4 regions of the Tigheibacillus halophilus genome follow, and region 1 is predicted to be linked to each of the others. Evidence: riboswitches for the same ligand, from Rfam matches in the RefSeq annotation. Region 1 holds a riboswitch; each other region holds the start of a gene.

Region 1 (4,819 bases):
ATGAACTGGTGTTCAGGATTTTGAAAAACATAGCCGATATGTTCCCGAAGATTTGTTGTTTTCCAGTTTTTTAACGCTTTTCCCCCAACGAATATTTCGCCTGATGATGGTTTCTGGATACCAGCAATGATCCGGGAAAGTGAGGTTTTTCCACTGCCATTGGCTCCGATGACAGCGATAAACTCCCCCTCACGTATAGATAGGGAAGCATGCTGGACAATCTGTTTTTGTTTAACAGACCAGGATAGATCCTTCGCTGAAAGAAGGACTTCCGATGCCATATGGTGTTGTACCATATTAATTTCCGGCAATGGCAGCTGAATGGGAGCTGCCTGTGCTGCAAAATCCTCCAGTGTGAAGGGGAGGCAATCCAAATGTTCTTGAGCATGCTGGATGAAATATTGTGTTATCTTTGGCAGCCAGATACCTTCTTCCTTTAATTGTCGATGGTGTGTCAGGACTGCATCCTTCAGATTGCCATCAAAGAAGATAGTTCCTGATTTATTTAACAGCACACATCGGGAAGCGATATCTGTCCAGCCATCGAGGTGATGTTCAATGACGATAAGGGAACAATTCGTTTTCTGTTGTAATTTTTTAATGATCTGAAGCACTTCATTGGTTGCGACTGGGTCTAGATTGGCAGTCGGTTCATCAAGTACTAGCAGGGCAGGTTCCATTGCCAGAATACAAGCCAATGCAAGTTTTTGCTTTTGGCCGCCGGATAAGCTTGCGATCGTAGATGTTTTGTAAGCTGACATGTCCACAAGTGCTAAGGCATGATCTATTTTTTGACCGATTTCTGCTGGAGGTGTGCCGATGTTTTCCAATCCAAATGCAATCTCATCATCAACTTGCATCATGCAAAATTGTGTTTCTGGATCTTGGAAAACGACACCGACCAATTGAGAAAGCTCGCCAGGAAAGAAAGCTGCTGCGTGTTTTCCGTCAAATAGAATTTCACCAGCCATTTGACCGTCCAACTCTCTTGGGAATAGACCGTTCAAACATAGTGTCAAAGTACTTTTTCCAGAGCCGCTCGGCCCAAGCAGAAGCAGCGTTTCGCCATGTGCCACCTCAAAGCTTATGTTGGATAATGTCTTATGATTTGTGTGATTTTCAAACTGCAACTGGAGCTGGTTAATCTTTACTAATGGGTTCATGCTGCATTTTTCCTCCGATATACTTTTCCTAAAGCGAAACTGTCCAGTACGCCGGTTTTAGCCAAATTGTCACTGATAGCTTTACCGATCAAGCCGGCAATCAACGCGCCGCTGATCATGCGGGTAGCCAGCATAGCCATGACATACCCTGTTTCAAGGACAGCATATCCGCTGACAAAGTAACCGTAGACAAAACTGGTCAGGGCGGAGCCGACTCCGGCGGACATTAATACCCATATGTTATAGCTGCGCCATCTCGTGATGGCGAAAGCTGCCTCTGCACCGATGCCTTGGACCATGCCAGTAATGATTAACATCGGTCCGGTTGCATTACCTATCAGCATTTCGACCATGGCTGCAATCGTTTCTGATAAAAAAGCAGCGCCGGGTTTTCGAATGATATAAGCCGCTATGGTGGAAACAATGAACCAAATACCAAAAATGAAGTCATAGCCAATGGGCCCGAAAAAACCTACCAATAACTTCCCTAAAGGTAAAAAGGCAAGATAAACAACTGCGAAAACAACAGACAATGCAGCCATGACGACAATTTCTTTAAAGCGCCATTGTTTCATCTGCGGACCCCCCTTTTAAAGATGGGCTGTTGGCTGAAATAGTCACTGTCATGACAGTATGGCTGGACCCCGATGCAACTGTCTGGTTGAAAACTTTTTCCAGACCATCAAATATGTGTAAAGCACTCCCCCTCAGATATGTAGAGTAATGAGCAGGAGATACATGGACGTATGCTTTCATCGCGTCAATCTGCTTATAAATCATGTCCATATAATGCACCCCTCCAAGTGGATACAAGGAAAATTTGGCAGATACCTCTTGCTGGATATTTTGAATGGCTTGCAAGTTTGCAGGTTCATCATCTTCAGCAAGGTAAACATCCCCGGCAGCATCCCCCGGGCAGCCGATAGAGTAGGTTGCCTGATAAGCGATATGTTCGCCTGTTTGTGCCGCGATTATGAAAATGGCTTTGGATACATCAAATACGTGAACTGCTTTGCCGCGGATGGTGGTCGTCACATCGTCCGTTCGCATCCACACTTTTGTGGAATCCACCTTCTCAAGTGTTCCTAAAATGATATCGATAAATTGGTTGCACATCGGGTGTAATGAAAAACTTACTCCCACGATTTCGCCGGAATGACATGCTTCGTTTGACATATTATATACCTCCTGTTTTTTGCAGAAGAGAACTGTACACGTAAAAAAATGCATTCGCGAGGAATGCAGTAGTTTAGTAGATGGGTATAAGTGATAGATTTATGCCCATGATTGACTACGCTTCCCCACGCTGGTATTATCCAGATCGGGTGCAAAGGGTCGGAACAAAATGATTGTCCTTCTCAGCCGTGTACAGCTCCCCTGGTGTCATTGAATAGATTTTTTTAAAAGAAAAAGTTTTTGTCAGAACGTAAAATCAATTGTTTCATCGGTTTGTTTTTCATAGCCCTTCATATATTGGATCCGACGTTGCGCTGACCCGCGATTGACTTGTTCATCAGCATGATAAGAAGATCGGACAAGCGGGCCGGACTCACAATGACGGAATCCCTTTTTCAAGGCGATCTCCTTCAGTTCAGCGAATTCATCCGGATGATAGTACTTTTCCACAAATAAATGCTTTCTGGTAGGCTGCAAGTACTGGCCAATCGTCATAATGTCAACACCATGAGCCAGCAAGTCATCCATAGCCTGGACAATCTCTTCTTTTGTTTCACCCAGGCCAAGCATGATGCTGGATTTCGTTGGTGTGTGCGGTGCAATCAATTTGACACGCTGCAAGAGTTGAAGTGAACGATCATACTGTGCCTTTGCGCGTACGCGTTTTGTCAAACGACGTACTGTTTCGATATTGTGGTTGAAAATATCCGGCTTGCTGTTCATTAGCGTATATAAACTTTCATAATCACCTTTCATATCTGAAGGTAAAACCTCGATAGTGCAACCTGGATTCTTCTGTCGGATGGCGTTGACCGTTTCAGCAAATACGGCTGCGCCTCCATCATTCAAGTCATCCCGGGCCACAGCTGTGACTACCACATGTTTGAGCCCCATGATGGCGACAGAGTCTGCCACTCTGTCAGGCTCGCCCCAGTCCAATTCATTGGGCAACCCTGTTTTGACCGCACAAAAGCGGCAACCGCGTGTACATGTATCACCAAGGATCATGAATGTTGCAGTTTGCCGTTCACTCCAGCATTCATGGATATTAGGACATTTCGCTTCCTCGCAAACCGTATGCAATCTTTTTTCACGCATTAATTTTTTTAAGCCAGTATAGGATTTGTTCGTATTTAATTTAATTTTTAACCATTCCGGTTTGCGAATGTATTCCTTTTGCTGCACCATGATGTTCACCTCTGATTTTTTATTTGGCGTCCATGAGCGTTCCGAGAAGATAGTTAGATTTTGCAAGAGAGTGCACTTCCTCCCATTGCGAATTTGTTAATACGATGGGGCGAAGAGATATATCCAGGCCATGTTGGAAACCGGTATAAAACGCTTGCTTCACTTCGCCGTAAGAATGCTTTTTTAGCTTGATTTGATCCATCGTGATCGCTTTTTGAATGAACTGGCTTTTCTTCTTTTGCCGTACTGCTTCAGATGGAAAAGCAAACAAATCAAATAGCATATGTGCATTGATGCTCATAGGAATGGATCCATGCTGGAGCAATGTGCCTTGCTTGCGGGTTTGTGCATTTCCAGATATCTTTTTACCTTCAAAAACCATTTCATAGTAAGCGGTCTTTTCAAAACATATAGCAGTAATGTTTTTATCACGTTCTCTCCCAGGTGTTGCATAGCAAGCTGCTATTCCTAAGTTTCTGTAGCCCTGAAGCACTCCTTTTGATAACACATGATAAGCTTCTGTAATTGACGTTGGGATGGCATGATGGTTTTCAGAGATGACAATGCTGTATGTAAGCTCATTGTCGTGCAGAACAGCACTTCCGCCAGTCAGACGCCTAACAAGCTGGCAGCCATGTTTTTGCAATCCATCGAAATCGATATATTCCATTTTTTGAAAGTGTCCAATGGACAGGCTTGGACGAGACCAGCCATATAGCCGCAATGTCGGGGGAATGCGTCCCTGGCTGTGCCATCTTAATAAAGCTTCGTCCAGAGCCATATTGGTAGCTGCGTCGTGTAATCCACTATCCAAAAAACCCCATGTTTCTGTCACTGTTCCTCACCTCCCTATTTGATAAGCTGCATGTTGGATTTATGTGTTAATAAAAAAACTGCATTTCTTGGAAGAAATGCAGTCATGTCAGTTAATCACTGGTTTAATAAATACAAGACTGCACTTCCCCACGCTGGTATTATCCAGATCGGGTGCAAAGGGTCAGAACGTAATTGTTCTTCTCAGCTAATCATACAAGCTCCCCTAGTGCGAATTTTACCGTATGCAGTTTTCTAAATTTATCATAACGAGATTTGAATGGAATGTAAAGGAAAAGATTGAAAAATATACTATCTTCAGAGGAATTGAATGTCAGGCTGCACCATATAAAAATCAAATGTGAAAATGATGAAACCAAATGGTAAAAGGGAAAGTATATAAGGGGAGGAAGGCAGGTTTGGAAAAAGCAAAGTGACAGGATAATAAATTTGGTATGACACTATAATGAGCTTGGCTC
Region 2 (4,819 bases), on a different contig from region 1:
TAAACCGTATACCCAATGAGAAAGTGTCAACTCCACATTCAACCCACCTTTTCACATCAACTGTGCTTTAGTCTATGCGGATGAGCCAAATGCGGTGCGGAGATATTTATGCAAGTGTTGCAGAGATTTGGCATGTTGCATGAAGTGAAATCAGGCAGCGTGGCAGAATTCTTTAGAGAAGCCTAATAATTAGAGGACATCTTCGGGTTATTCAAAATGCTTCTCAACCCATGCAAAATCACATGGTAAGGTTTCCAAATACTGCATCTGTCATTTGCTGTAAGTCATCAGGTGACAGCTCTACTTGCAGGCCTCTTTTCCCAGCGGATATGATGATCGTATCTTGTGATTCAGCATCAGATGACAAATAGGTCGGATAGTGCTTTTTCATTCCGATGGGTGAACAGCCACCCCGGATGTAACCGGTTGTCTCCTCCAGTTTTTTCATCGGTAGCATGTCCACTTTTTTATTGTCACTGATTTTAGCGGCTGCTTTTAAATCCAACTCCCTCTCAGAAGGGATACACGCGATGATCACACCTGTTTTATCCCCCACGGCGGCCAATGTTTTAAAAATCTTGTGGTATGGTTTACCTGTTTTATCCGCCACTGACATAGCATCCAGGTGCTTTTCGTCCCATTGGTATTCATGAATATAATAATTGATTTTTTCTTTATCCAAAATGCGCATTACATTTGTTTTATGGATTTTTTTCTTTTTCAATTTCATTCCTCCCAAGTATCAGGATTATATAAAATTCGGCCTATAAATGAGACACGGTTAGCTACCGTTTAAAATATATGATCTCTTTTCTTGAAAAGCCTAAACAAAGCAATGTACCTGTTTCCTCTCCAAGTGGAACCATATATCCCTTCTATAATTTTTGCTCCTTGTCACGCTCACAGTATTTCCTGTTATATGAAATACCCCCATGATATGCCAAATCCCAAGTTAAAGGTTTGCTAATTCTTTTTCACTGCTGCCTCTTTTATCGCACATTCATTGCATAATAGTTTTCCATCCTTTTGCTCCCCATCAAAAAAACCATTTTCACAATAAACATTCTGACCACAACAATGGCATTGGCCAATTAGTTCTCTCATACAAATCCCTCCTGATGCTATTATACAATAAAAATGAAAACAGTTAATTCAATGATTCAGTATTCCATAAATTTTCTGTTCGATCATCCACAGAAAAAAGACTGCCATTTGAAACAGCAGTCGTTCGTGTGAGCGAAGAAGTATATTTCAGTCAGGCAGCAGCATGCAAAAGCGATTTCGGCTGCTTGTGAAACAGGAAAAAAATCGCAACTGTACAAATGATAAATGACGGAACCATGTACGATGCATTATAAACAAGTGAATAAATCCAAATATTATTCCAGCCTGCCGGCATAAATTTGGCAAAGAAAACGGCACCAGCGATCAGATGCGCGGCCATTCGTAAAATTGAACCAAGCAAAACGCCAAGCATGATGTAAGTGAAGTACGCTTTCTTATTGCCATGCTTGACAGCGTCTTTGATTTTAGCGGCGAATATACCTGCAAATCCAAGTACAGTAAATGCGACGGCGTAATCAATGAGGCCTTGCAATGGTACTAGTACATAACCTCCAAATGGAATCTGTAAGATTCCCCACAGAAATCCTGCCGTTAGCCCGCCTTTTAATCCCCAGCGGAATGCCACAATGAATATTGGAATCATTGCGAAGGAAATCGATCCTCCCTGGGCCCAAATTTTAAATTGCAAAAATGGTATCATATCAAGTGCCAATGCCAAAGCCGTAAAAATGGCTACTTCTATCATGAATAATGTCTTGTTAGAATTCATATCCCATCAATCCCCCTTTTTTTAAACACAAAAAAAGCAATGCCAGGGGAAGCTTTTCCTGATGGGGATTTCGCTCACGGCATTGCTATTATCCATCAAAAAAGCCACCATTCCTACGCTAGAATTAACTAACAGGTTCGAAGGGTCTGAACGCTATGTTCACTCTCAGCCATTTGGCTCCCCCTGAAGGCTTCTTGCATATTCGCTTTTCTTGTTACTTACATTGTAGCCTGTAAACACTTAAAAATCAAGCTGTATCGAAACTATTCTGTCAGTTTGAGAAATTCCTCCACATCCTCTACACATAGCTGAATAGCTTTTTCCCAAAAATCCGTTTTTGTCAGATCGACGTTCAGATGTTTTTTCGCCAAATCTTCCACTTTCATTCGGCCAGTATCCTGCAAAAGCGCAATATACGCATCCTCGAATTCGCTTCCTTGTTCCAAAGCGTGAGCATAGATGCCCAGGCTAAACAAATATCCGAACGTATATGGGAAATTGTAAAACGGTGTGCCGGTTTTGTGAAAATGCAGTTTTGACGCCCAAAACATTGGATCATATTCATCAAGCGCATCACAATAAGCTTCTTTTTGGGCTTCCAGCATCAATTCATTTAGTTTATCTACTGGTACCATACCAAGTTTTCTTTCTTCGTAAAATTTTAATTCGAATAGGAAGCGGGCATGGATGTTCATGAAGAAAGTGATTCCCCGTCGTACTTTGTCTTCTAGCAATACTACTTTTTCTTCTTTCGTCCCGGCCTGCTTCACAGCTGCATCTGCCAATATCATTTCAGCGAATGTTGAAGCAGTTTCAGCCACATTCATGGCGTAGCCTTGGTTCATGATGTGCAAATCATTCATCACATGCTGATGAAAACCGTGCCCCAGTTCATGTGCCAGCGTAGCGATATTAGACTTGGATCCGGAAAATGTCATGAAGATGCGGGTCTGCTTTTTATTTGGAAAACTGGTACAAAACCCTCCCGGGCGTTTGCCTGCTCTATCTTCGGCTTCTATCCAGCGGTTTTCGAAAGCCATTTTCGCAAAGTCGGCCATTTTCGGACTGAATTGTTTAAACTGTTCAACGATGAGATGTGCCCCCGACGTGAAAGAAACCTTTGTTTCATTTTTTCCTAATGGTGCCCCTATATCAAACGTACTTAATTTTTCCAAGCCGAGCAGTTTGGCTTTTCTATTTAAGAATGCCACAAATGGTGCTTTATTTTGTTCAATCGCCGCCCACATCGCGTCCAGTGTTGCCTGCTGCATACGATTGTTTGTCAGTGGTTCCTTCAATACATCATCCCAGCCGCGGTGTTGATACATCTGTAAACGGAAGCCAGCCAAATGATTCAACGTTTGCCCAAACAAGGACGCATTTTTTTGCCACTCGTTCTGGATTTTTTCAAACATATTTTTTCGCTTACGTCGCTCAGCACTGGACATCTGATTGGAGGCCTGGCCCATAGAATAATGTTTTGTTTTACCATTTTCCTCCACATTGACCTTCATACTGCCAACAACAGTTTCGTACATTTGATTCCACGCATGATAGCCATCGACTGCTAAATCATTGATCAATATTTCTTGATCCGAAGGCAATAATTCTTTGGCCTCACGCCTTGCTTCTGTAAGCGCAAAAGCAATTTCTTCCAATTCCGGGGTTTTTATCATTTTTTCCCAGGAAGCATCGTCAATTTCTTTTAGTTTTTGGTCGAGCTTCGTGCCAACAGCTCCCATCTTTGCGCTTAAATCACCGCGTTTCGCGACCAAAACAGCAGCATTGCTGTCATCCACGTCTTGGGCACTGAGACAGCTGATATAAGCGAAAACATCGCGCAGTCTTTTTCGAATTGGTGTCAACTGTTCTATAATGGATACCAGTTTCATTCCTGTAGCAGATGATGGATGAAATCGATCGATTTCATCCTTTACACTAGCTATCTCTTGCGTCAAAGCTGACATGGTATCCCTTAACTCCCCAGACTTGCTTCCTCCGGTAAAAATTTGATCCAAATCCCATGTTGGTATGTATTCCTCGGTTACTTCCATCCAATCTCTCCTCCTAGAAAAATATATTTTCATTATAACGATATATCTGACAAAAGACTAAAAACTAGACTTAAAAATAACAGACAACGCATAAAAGTTGTCTGTCCTTAAAATCCTTGCGATTTTTTGCTTTGTTCTACTAATTTATTTTCATATTTTCTTTTCTGTTTGGGCAGATGCATATCAAAAAAAGCAATGACATCTGCTAGGGCGTTCTCCAGCAGTTCTGGATCATTCGCAGCTTCAAGCGCCGCGATTGCTTTGTCATAAGTCTGTGCAGCACGGTTTATTTCTGATTTTTTCTTATGTTCCAGGCAATATCCGTATTGCATATAGATCATTCCCAGCTTCCGATTTTCACTCTGCTTACTGTCTGCATAAATTCGAATAGCATGCTCGTATAGGGGCAACGCCTCATCAAGCATTCCTTTATCAAAATAATAAAATGCCATTTCTGTTAATGCTTCTGCGTGCGTGTAGGTTTCCTCCAATGAAGTCTCTGTAATTTCATCCAGAGCCTGTTTTAGATAACTTACAGCTTTTTCATCTGCTTCTCTGCTCCCATATATTTTCCCAATGCTGATCAAACTGTGTATGCGTAAATTTTCCTGCTCTTTTTCCGGGGACATTTCAATCACTTTCAAATGAAAATTCACCGCATCCTGCACCTGATTCATTGCTGCATAAAGCATTCCGAGTTTAAAATGAAGAAAAAGGATCATATGTTGATCACGTTCCTCTCCACCGTGAAAATGTTCCAGTGCCTTGCGATAATATTTAGCAGATCTCGGAAGTTTGTCCATTTTTTCTTCTGACTCGCCTAAGATTAAAAAACATCTGGCAAGCTTAAAACGATCTGAAAAATCGCTTGTTTCCATTTGCTTCAAGGCGGCCGTTGCTATTCTTCTAGCCAATTTAACACTGCACATAA
Region 3 (4,819 bases), on a different contig from region 1:
TTGCCAAACGTCCAAGACGTTGACCTTCAGCGTCGACAACAAGCCATTTGCGTTCTATATTAGATTCATTAGCCATGAAAGTTGTACGCATGGTAAGTTACCCTCCAAATTAAATTCGTTTCAGTTGATTATTTCTATTTTCAACATAATTAGTTTCCGGGGCTAATCATGGATTTAGAAATAAAATGCCATAAGCTATCATATAACAAGCAAGGCGCGATGTCAAGTTTTATAAAGATTTTCTTTCTTTTGCAAAGGGTTGAGGTTGCTTCCTGTATATCCTGACCTTTTACATGTTTGAAAACCCTTCATATGTCCATTCAAAGACGATAAACAGTCGATATTTAAACAGTAGTTTTTGTATGCTCTCTTTCCGATAGCCACGTTTCAAAGCTGTAAGCCATCTCCCAGAAAGCGAGTTCGTATTCCTTGGATAAGATAAACTGTTGCTTTATCTTTTCTTTTTCAGCATTACTTGCTTCACTTGCTAGTGTATCTAACAAGTCGATCATTTCCTGCGTTGATTCCTGAAACCAATCACTTGCATACGTTTGTATCCAGTTTTCATAGATTTTTTCCTTCGGCTTAGCCTCTTTGTTTTTTAACCCTATATCTGCATATAGCCAGTAGCATGGAAGCATGGAAGCAACGATCTGTGCAAGACTGCCGGACAAAGCTGCACGATACATGTGTGATGTATAAGCATACGCTGTTGGAGCCGGTTTAAAGTTTTTGATGTCTTCGTCTGTAATATGCAAAAGCTTTGCATGTTCCTGGTGAACGGTAAGTTCTGCTTGTGCAGTCCTCCTTGCTTTATCAGCTAATTTCGCGGCGACACTAAAATCATCTGCATGCGCTGCTGCAAATGCATGTACCTTCCCATAATGCTTAAGGTAATAGATATCTTGCATAATATAGTTTTTAAATGTACTTAGCGGCAAATCGCCGCGGACAATTCCTTGGACAAATGGATGATGCAAGCTTAATTCCCAGCTATGTTTGGTTGCTTCCCTTAAGATTTCTGAAAAACGCATAAAAAATGCCCCCTTATTCGTTTATTTGATAAAAACCTTTGCCATGTTCGCCGGCTTGTCATGCCGCCAGCATAAACGTAACCAAAAATGAATCAGTAACCCACTTCAACAACAGCGTTCACAATATACATCAAATCATTTGTATCTTGTTGCTCTTCGAGAAAAATGCCGCTCGTTGTGGCCAAACCGCCTTCCAGTACTTCAACTGACACCGTGCCATATGGAATCATCTGCTTGATCTTTTCTTTATCCAGTTTGTTACGGTCTCTGGGAATACCAAGTTTTACATTCACTTTCATTGCTTGCAGATTTCCATTCGGAAGTATCTTCTTCATGCCTGGCATGGAATTATAATGAATGGCATCGATCACAGCCCTTTCTGCTGCTACATTAACATCCTGCCCGTGCACATCAATACCAGTACCGGTTTCAATAAATAAAAGCGTTTCCATCATTGCTTCTTCCTCCTTTTCAATGCGTAGTCAGCCAGCTCTTTACCGGAATCAAAACACTTTCCTTTCTTCTTCCATTTCCTGTATGCGTTGATACCCCTTCACCTTCTCTTGGTCCAAGGCGTACAACTGATCAAGCAATGCTGGAATAAAAGTCCCTGGGCCTTCAGCTGTTTTCATTGCCAGCTCTGCTGCGATACCATAGCTGGCTGTGGCCCAAACAGCCGCTTCATACATGTCTTGAGTGACACTTGCAAACGCTCCGACGATCGATGTTAGCAGGCATCCGCTTGCAGTGATGTTTTGGAGCATTGGATGGCCATTATCACAAAGGGTCCTTCTCGAACCATCCGAAATTACATCTGTTTTTCCAGTTGCAATGACAATCGTTTTATATTTTTCAGCAACCGCAGCTGCCACATTAGGATCATTTTTTTCAATTGGTGAATCAGGTCCTTTCGTCTCTTTCAAAACATTTCCTAACACAGCAATCTCACCGGCATTTGCCTTGATAACTGCCAATTTCACAGTGCTTAATATTTCTGCAATGACTTCGGTTCTAAAAGTAGTTGCACCAGCAGCGATAGGGTCCAATATGACAGGCACCCCTGCATCATTAGCTGTTTTACCTGCTTTTAACATTGCTTCAGCCCGATCCTCAGTCAGTGTGCCCAAATTCAGTACGACCGCATCGGCATGACGTGCCATTTCCTCCGCTTCTCTTGGAGTATGCGACATAGCAGGCGAAGCACCAATCGCTATCAATCCGTTTGCTGCAAAGTTTGTTGCAACCTCATTTGTAATGTTAAAAATGAACGGGCTGTTTTCTCTTATTTTGGCAATATAATCCATGTTCAACCACTCCTCAAATGAATGTTTAATCAAGAATTCATGACGACAGGACAGTTTCAATAAGTCATCTGTTACAAAGCCTCACCAACCTTCCTGCGCTTGAGTAGAAAATAAAAAAACACCCCAGAAATGGAGTGGTTTATGATACAAGAATAGTATACATGCCATCTCCACTTTCCTACGCTAGTTCGAACTAGATCAGGTTCAAAGGGATCAAGACGCTGTCTTATCTCAGCCAAATGGCACCCCTAGTGGACTGTTTTATTTATTTGTCTTTACTTTACCTTATTTTCTGAATGATGCAAAGTAAAATGATTGCTAGTTTTAATTTACAGCAGATTTACAGATCATTTTACCCGATCATACACGACATGCCACAAATATAACCCCTCCGGTGGTACAGTCTTGCCTGCCAGGCGACGATCCTTTTTTGCAAAAAGATCTGGTATATCTCCCGCTTCCATATTACCCTGCCCGATATCCAGCAATGTGCCAACCAAAATGCGTACCATATTATAAAGATAACCGCTCCCCCGGAAGATGAAAATAAGTTCATTGCCATGCTCTTCGCAGGAGACTTCAAACAGCGTTCTTTCTTTACTTCCTTTTGCTGTTGATTTGGCAGAGGAGAAGGTCGTGAAGTCGTGGGTACCTTCAAAACAGCTGCAGGCACGCTGGACTCGCCCTACATCTAATGTATAAGGAAAATGGTAGGCATAATGACGCTTGAATACATCTGGTTCCTTGGAGCGTGAAACCACGTAATGGTATTCCTTCTCCACCACATCAAAACGGGCATGAAAGGTATCTGGTACACGCATCGCATCTTTAATAAAGATATCATGAGGTACCATGGCATTCAACGCTTGTTTCCAGCTTGCTGCAGACATGATGTTATCCGTCTCAAAATGGATGACTTGGCCTAGCGCATGTACACCACTATCAGTTCTGCCGGAAGCGTAAATGCGAACGGGTTTCCCCTTGTGTATCTTTGTCAGCACCTTTTCAATTTCTCCTTGTACTGTTCGCTTTCCCGGCTGGATTTGATAGCCAGCAAAACCGCTGCCATCATAACTGATCACACATTTGATTTTAGACATGCCTTTCTTTCCTCCTGCAGCAATCTTTTATGATCTTACAAAAAATAATACAATGATAACGGCGATAAATAATATATATATAGCAATATCTATACCGCTTATCTTCAATTCCCGCAGTTTAGAGCGTCCTTCTCCCCCTTGGTACCCTCTTGCCTCCATCGCCATGGCAAGCTCCTCAGCACGCTTAAATGCACTGACAAACAAGGGAACTAGCAACGGGACAACCGCTTTGATCCGCTCTTTGATCGGACCCGTGCGGAAATCGACACCTCTGGAGGCTTGCGCCTTGGATATTTTTTCTGTTTCCTGCATTAAGGTGGGAATGAACCGCAAAGAAATGGACATCATCAGGGCGAGCTCATGCACCGGGAATTTCACTTTTTTCAGAGGACCTAGCATGACTTCGATGGCATCGGTAATTTCGATCGGCGTTGTCGTCAGGGTCAACAGCGAAGTGACGACAATCAACAAAAAGAAACGCATGGAAATAGCAAAGCCCTGTATGATGCCCCCTGTATACACTTTGAATGAAAATATTTCAAACGCTACAGCCCCCTCCTTCGTAACAATCAGATGCAGTAAAAAGGTAAACACGATCAGAAACCAAATTGGCGTCAGCCCTTTTAAAATGTAACGGATCGGCACACGTGACATCAGTACACTCAACACAGCGAATATTGTAAGCAACGCATAGCTTGCAAGGTTATTAGCAAAAAACACAAAGATGACGAAAAAGAAAATGATCGTTATCTTTGTTCGGGGGTCGAGCCGGTGGACAACTGATCTTCCAGGAACATATTGGCCGATAATCATCATATTATTCATTGCCTGTCCCCCTTTTTCACAATCGCACAAATTTGCTCTGCCAGCCGACCTGGCGTCTGGTGTTCGAAAGGAAGGTCAATTGCAAATTTTTTCTCGAACTGATGGATGAAAGAAATGATTTCAGGGACATCCAAATGGACGGCATTCAAAGCACCTTCCTGGGTCAATATCTCAGCAGGAGCACCTTCCATATACTTTCTGCCTTTGTTTAAAATCAATACGTGGTCTGCGTATTTCACCGCGTCTTCCATGCTATGGGTGACCATGACGGTCGTCAACTGCTGCTTTTGATGCAGTGCATAAAACATATCCATGATTTCCTTTTGCCCGCGTGGATCCAAACCGGCTGTCGGCTCGTCCAGTACTAGTATCTCAGGTTTGACTGCCAGCACCCCTGCAATCGCCACACGCCGCATCTGCCCGCCGCTTAGATCAAATGGAGAGCGCTCCAGCAATTCATCCGACAGTCCCACCATCGGCATAAGTTCTTTGATCCTTCGTTGGATTTCTTTATTTGAAACACCAAAGTTTTCCGGCCCGAATGCCATATCCTTTG
Region 4 (4,819 bases), on a different contig from region 1:
AACACCCGGAATAAAAAAATTGTACCGGATTGTGAACACATTGAATAAGCGTGCTGAAGGCGATTATATCACGTTGGAGTCTGAACAGCCCAATCAAGAAGAACGTCTGAAAATGTTTCATCCTGTGCATACATATATTTGCAAGTATGTAACTGATTTTGAGGCGGTTAATTTGCATCACGATATTTTTGTGAATGGTAAACAGGTATATGAGAGTCCTGATTTATATGAAATGCAGGCATATGCGAAAAATCAGCTTGGCTTATTCTGGGAGGAATACAAACGGACTATCAATCCAGAAGAATATGCAGTGGACCTCAGTCAAAAAACATGGGACAACAAAATGGCTAATATCCGTGCGATAAGAAGAAATATATAACCAGCTGGGACAGTCCCCACCGCTGTGTCACTTGAATTTAGTGCGGCGGGGATCTGTCCCTTTATATGTTTGTGACAGCTTCTTCGATATTGTCAGCCTTTGTGATGACGCTGATGACAGCTACTCCATTCGCACCTGCTTCGATTACTTTCGCTGCATTGCCAGTGTCTATACCACCTATACCGACAATGGGAAGTTTAGGATATTTGGAGCGAAGGCTTTCCACCCATTTTGTCCCAGTCACTTGTTTGGCATCTTCCTTGCTTGTCGTCTGATAAATTGGACCTGCGCCAATATAATCAATGAGCGACAAGGGACTGACAGCCAGTTCGGCATCATTGAACACCGATAACCCTATTGCCAAATTTGGGTGTTTCTCGCGTATCTTTGCTGCGGAAATATCATCCTGCCCAATATGAACACCATCCACTTGTAATAATTCGATCAAGTCTACATCATCGTTGATGAAAAATGGTATATCCTCGTTATAGCAGATGTCACGCAGTTTCATTGCCATTGCTATCTTCGCTTGTCCTGTCAGCGAGCCTTTTCCTTTTTCGCGAAATTGAAATGCAGTAATACCTCCAGAAATCGCTTCCCTCAGAATTTGTTCCGGATCCTGTTTTATGCAATTTTGTGTACCCATAATGAAATATTTTCGTAACCATTCTTTTTTGAAAAGTTTCATGATATTCTCCTTACTGTTTCGCTAGAGTACCTTAACGGGAGCTTATTTGCCGTGAAATGTGCGGCAGTCTGATTTGCCAAATGATATATATCATTGGCTTTCTAGTATTATAAGTCCTGGATGGTTTCTCTTTCATGGAATAGCATTTCCTCTCGTGCTGCCCAATGGTTGGTTGGGCCGTTGCCATTGCCGATATCAAAAGAATTCCTTATTGCTGCTGTAACAAACATTTTGGCTTTGCGTACAGATGTCAAGAGTGGCATGCCCTGGCTTAAAAATGCTGTTACGGCTGCGGAGTAAGTGCATCCCGTACCATGTGTATTTTCTGTTTCAATTCGTTTGGCAGTGAAAGTGTGCATTTCTTTTCCATCATATAAAAAATCAACTGCGTCACCTTTCATATGTCCGCCTTTTATCAGCGCAGCGCCGGCACCGTATTTATCAACAAGCAGTTTTGCCGCTTCCTGCATATCTGTTGTGGTTTCGATTTTCTTTCCCGTTAAATATACGGCCTCGTGTATATTTGGCGTAACCAATGTTGTCAAAGGAAGCAGGTGGTCCCTTAGGTACAGACGGGAATTTTCCGCAATCAAGGCATCACCACTCGTGGCTACCATCACCGGGTCCATCACATAAGGAAAATGGCCTTCTTGCAAATATTGTGCGACTGCTTGCATCATTTCCTTATCGGCGATCATTCCGGTTTTTACTGCATGTACCGGCATATCTGAAAAGACACTGTTTAATTGACTGCTGAGCATTGAAAGCGGTATATGATGTAATTCCTGTACGCCTGTCGTATTTTGTGCGACCACAGAAGTGATAACCGACATGCCATAACTCTTCAACTCTTCAAACGTTTTTAAATCGGCCTGGATTCCTGCCCCGCCAGTAGGGTCTGTCCCAGCGATGGTAAGCGCGCAAGATACTTTTTTCATTTGATTGCCTCCTTAGAAGCCACTAGTCAAGTTCCGTCTATGTAAGCCGCTTCCCAAGTTGCAGCTCCAGCCGACAGCTCTTACGGAAGGCTTCAGATAAAAATTTATAAAATTTCGCTTTGCACTACGCAAGCACAATGGGATATATACACCATATCTTTGAAATGTGTATCTATTAATGGGGTGGGAAGATTGGGCTTTTCCCTTTGAGTCTTGAAACGATAATCAGGCCGATACATGCCCCTGTCACGCTGCTTACGAGGAAAGATGGAACAAAAAACATGGCGCCATCATTGCTGCCTAAAAACAGCTTGGCAAATGGTACGGAAAGAAAAGCGCCAATGATACCAGTTCCAACTATTTCGCCGGCGGCAGCCCATATGGCATGGTGGAATTTCCTCGCAAGCAGCCCTGCCAGCAAAGCACCAATCATACCACCGGGAAATGCTATCAGCGTGCCAATACCAAGCATGTTGCGGAGTAACCCGATCATAAATGCGATCACAACTGCTGGGAATGGTCCGAGTGTCACTGCGGCCATTACATTTACCGCATGCTGCACTGGATAGGCTTTTGCTATGCCAGCGGGAAACCATAATAACTGTGAGCCGATTGTTCCAATTGCAATAAAGACGGCCATTGTCGTGAGTAAACGTGTTCGGTGCAAAGACAACCTCCTTTCCGGGCGCAAAAAAGCCAGATTCTGTGAGAAGAACCTGGCTTGTGTAAGCTGAAATAGCATGGACTACTGTCCGACTACTTCCCTCCGCTGGTATTAACCAGATCAGGTTCATAAGAGTCGGAAAGCTCGGTGCTTTCCTCTCAGCCCGCTTAGGGCACCCCTAGTAGTATTACAAATATTCACTTCTTTTTTAGGATAACAAAAGATTAGCAGTTTGTCATGAGAAATGGATAGTATCATTGAAATAAGTTTTTCGCGCTGCGCCTGCCAAATGATTTCAGCAGTGAATTACCATGTCATTCGAGACGATGATCCTTATCGGCATTTTACCGGTGTAGGTGACAGTATCTCCATCTCGCCAGATGATCAGACAATCATCTTCTCTTATTATGTAAACGGCAAACAATCCATATACAAGGCCGATATTGATGGCAAGAATGTAAGCAGAATAGTCGTTTCCAAAGATGAACAACTGCAACGCCCTGTATTTGCGAACGATGGAAAGCATATGCTATATCTTGCCAAATCTGCAAACGGTGTAAATGAGTTATATGTAGCGGACGAAAACGGCAGGGAAGTGAAAAAAGTGGGGCCTGCTGATATGCATGTGGCAGCAGCAGCTTTCGCACCTGATAGCAAACAAACCTATTACGTTGGAATGGATGCGAAGGCGTACAGTAAATTATATGAGACGGGTGCCGAAAATGAAGGAGCTCCACAAGAAGACTTTGATATCTACGTTGTTGCACTTGATGGGGGACATAATGAGCGATTGACAACGAGACATGGTTTTGCGCTGTCAGATCTTCAGGTATCTACAGATGGAAAGCTGCTTTATTACAGCAGTTTTAATGGCGAAAAGCAAGAGGTGCATGTCTTAGAGCCATTTCCAGTAGGGCAATGTAGTGTTTTTAGCATATGTAAAAGCTGAAATAACACTGTTTTCTTCGCTGTAGCTGACTAAAGAAGGTGAAAGGGGCATATATTTATCTGTAGAAAGCAATTTACCGAACGTTGCGAGCATCGTTATATATGTTGTCGAATCTGACGGGGAAAATTTACTAACCTTACAGCTTTTATGCTATTCTATAAGTATTCAAAAAAAGGGGGAAGAAGATGACAGATTACACATACCAATTACTGGCTATCATCATTTATTTGGCTGGCATGCTGGCAATTGGCTGGTATGCGTATCGCCGTACAGCCAATTTGACAGATTATATGCTTGGCGGCAGGTCACTCGGCCCAGCTGTAACAGCGTTGAGTGCGGGAGCCGCTGACATGTCAGGCTGGCTGCTGATGGGGCTTCCCGGCGCCATCTATGTATCTGGACTCAGCGAGGCTTGGATGGCAATAGGGTTGACCATCGGCGCTTATTTGAATTGGCTGTTTGTCGCGCCGCGTTTGCGTGTATATACGCAAGTATCGAGCAATTCCATCACCATCCCAAGTTATTTAGACAGCCGATTGAAGGATAACTCGAAAATCCTGCGAATAGCTTCCGGACTAATCATCCTGGTTTTTTTCACTTTCTATGTTTCATCAGGTATGGTAGCAGGCGGAGTCTTTTTTGAAAGCTCTTTCAATATGAGCTATCATGGCGGTTTGCTTTTGGTTTCGGCTGTAGTGATTGCTTACACGCTTTTTGGCGGCTTTTTGGCTGTGAGCTACACGGACTTTGTACAAGGACTAATCATGTTCTTAGCACTTATTCTTGTGCCGCTCTTCGGTTTCTTTCTAACGGGAGGTTTTGGCGAAACAACCGAATCTATTCGTTCGGTGAACCCGCATGCTTTCAGCTTGGTTAAAGGAGTTTCTTTTGCTGCTATCATATCATCAGCAGCCTGGGGACTCGGCTATTTTGGACAGCCGCATATCATCGTCCGCTTCATGGCTATCAAATCGGTAAAAGAAACGAAGCAAGCCAGAAGGATCGGGATTGGCTGGATGGCGTTAAGCTTGATTGGAGCATCTGCGACTGCTCTGATAGGCATCGCGTATTTTAAGCAACATCCGGGTGCTTCGTTAAGTGATCCGGAAGCGATTTTTATTGCGCTGGGTCAAATTATTTTTCACCCATTTATCGCGGGGGTTCTCTTGGCAGCAGTGCTGGCAGCAATCATGAGCACTAT

Evidence for each region. A riboswitch is a leader RNA that binds a small molecule or an ion and turns the genes downstream of it on or off. The one in region 1 is predicted to bind thiamine pyrophosphate.
Region 2: linked by a shared signal. The riboswitch ahead of thiT (energy-coupled thiamine transporter ThiT) and the one ahead of ACFSMW_RS18265 (YkoF family thiamine/hydroxymethylpyrimidine-binding protein) in region 1 are both predicted to bind thiamine pyrophosphate.
Region 3: linked by a shared signal. The riboswitch ahead of thiM (hydroxyethylthiazole kinase) and the one ahead of ACFSMW_RS18265 (YkoF family thiamine/hydroxymethylpyrimidine-binding protein) in region 1 are both predicted to bind thiamine pyrophosphate.
Region 4: linked by a shared signal. The riboswitch ahead of thiW (energy coupling factor transporter S component ThiW) and the one ahead of ACFSMW_RS18265 (YkoF family thiamine/hydroxymethylpyrimidine-binding protein) in region 1 are both predicted to bind thiamine pyrophosphate.

The regions. Positions count from the first base shown of each region.
Region 1 covers NZ_JBHUIZ010000016.1:72,545-77,363, forward strand. Annotated here, with positions in the region: gene ACFSMW_RS18255 (ABC transporter ATP-binding protein) at 1-1,163, opposite strand, end outside; gene ACFSMW_RS18260 (ECF transporter S component) at 1,160-1,738, opposite strand; gene ACFSMW_RS18265 (YkoF family thiamine/hydroxymethylpyrimidine-binding protein) at 1,719-2,339, opposite strand; TPP riboswitch at 2,445-2,552, opposite strand; gene lipA (lipoyl synthase) at 2,583-3,536, opposite strand; gene ACFSMW_RS18275 (lipoate--protein ligase family protein) at 3,547-4,362, opposite strand; TPP riboswitch at 4,471-4,578, opposite strand.
Region 2 covers NZ_JBHUIZ010000003.1:458,853-463,671, reverse strand. Annotated here, with positions in the region: gene ACFSMW_RS02840 (hypothetical protein) at 1-36, opposite strand, end outside; gene ybaK (Cys-tRNA(Pro) deacylase) at 239-691, opposite strand; gene ACFSMW_RS02830 (hypothetical protein) at 964-1,104, opposite strand; gene thiT (energy-coupled thiamine transporter ThiT) at 1,256-1,834, opposite strand; TPP riboswitch at 1,928-2,028, opposite strand; gene ACFSMW_RS02820 (M3 family oligoendopeptidase) at 2,098-3,888, opposite strand; gene ACFSMW_RS02815 (tetratricopeptide repeat protein) at 3,996-4,819, opposite strand, start outside.
Region 3 covers NZ_JBHUIZ010000009.1:49,028-53,846, reverse strand. Annotated here, with positions in the region: gene rplM (50S ribosomal protein L13) at 1-91, opposite strand, end outside; gene tenA (thiaminase II) at 345-1,034, opposite strand; gene ACFSMW_RS10935 (Lin0512 family protein) at 1,127-1,489, opposite strand; gene thiM (hydroxyethylthiazole kinase) at 1,538-2,338, opposite strand; TPP riboswitch at 2,497-2,598, opposite strand; gene truA (tRNA pseudouridine(38-40) synthase TruA) at 2,686-3,438, opposite strand; gene ACFSMW_RS10920 (energy-coupling factor transporter transmembrane component T family protein) at 3,466-4,263, opposite strand; gene ACFSMW_RS10915 (energy-coupling factor ABC transporter ATP-binding protein) at 4,260-4,819, opposite strand, start outside.
Region 4 covers NZ_JBHUIZ010000003.1:395,679-400,497, forward strand. Annotated here, with positions in the region: gene ACFSMW_RS02505 (nicotinate phosphoribosyltransferase) at 1-379, shown strand, start outside; gene thiE (thiamine phosphate synthase) at 441-1,067, opposite strand; gene thiD (bifunctional hydroxymethylpyrimidine kinase/phosphomethylpyrimidine kinase) at 1,175-2,005, opposite strand; gene thiW (energy coupling factor transporter S component ThiW) at 2,181-2,672, opposite strand; TPP riboswitch at 2,750-2,859, opposite strand; gene ACFSMW_RS02525 (TolB family protein) at 2,914-3,618, shown strand; gene putP (sodium/proline symporter PutP) at 3,804-4,819, shown strand, end outside.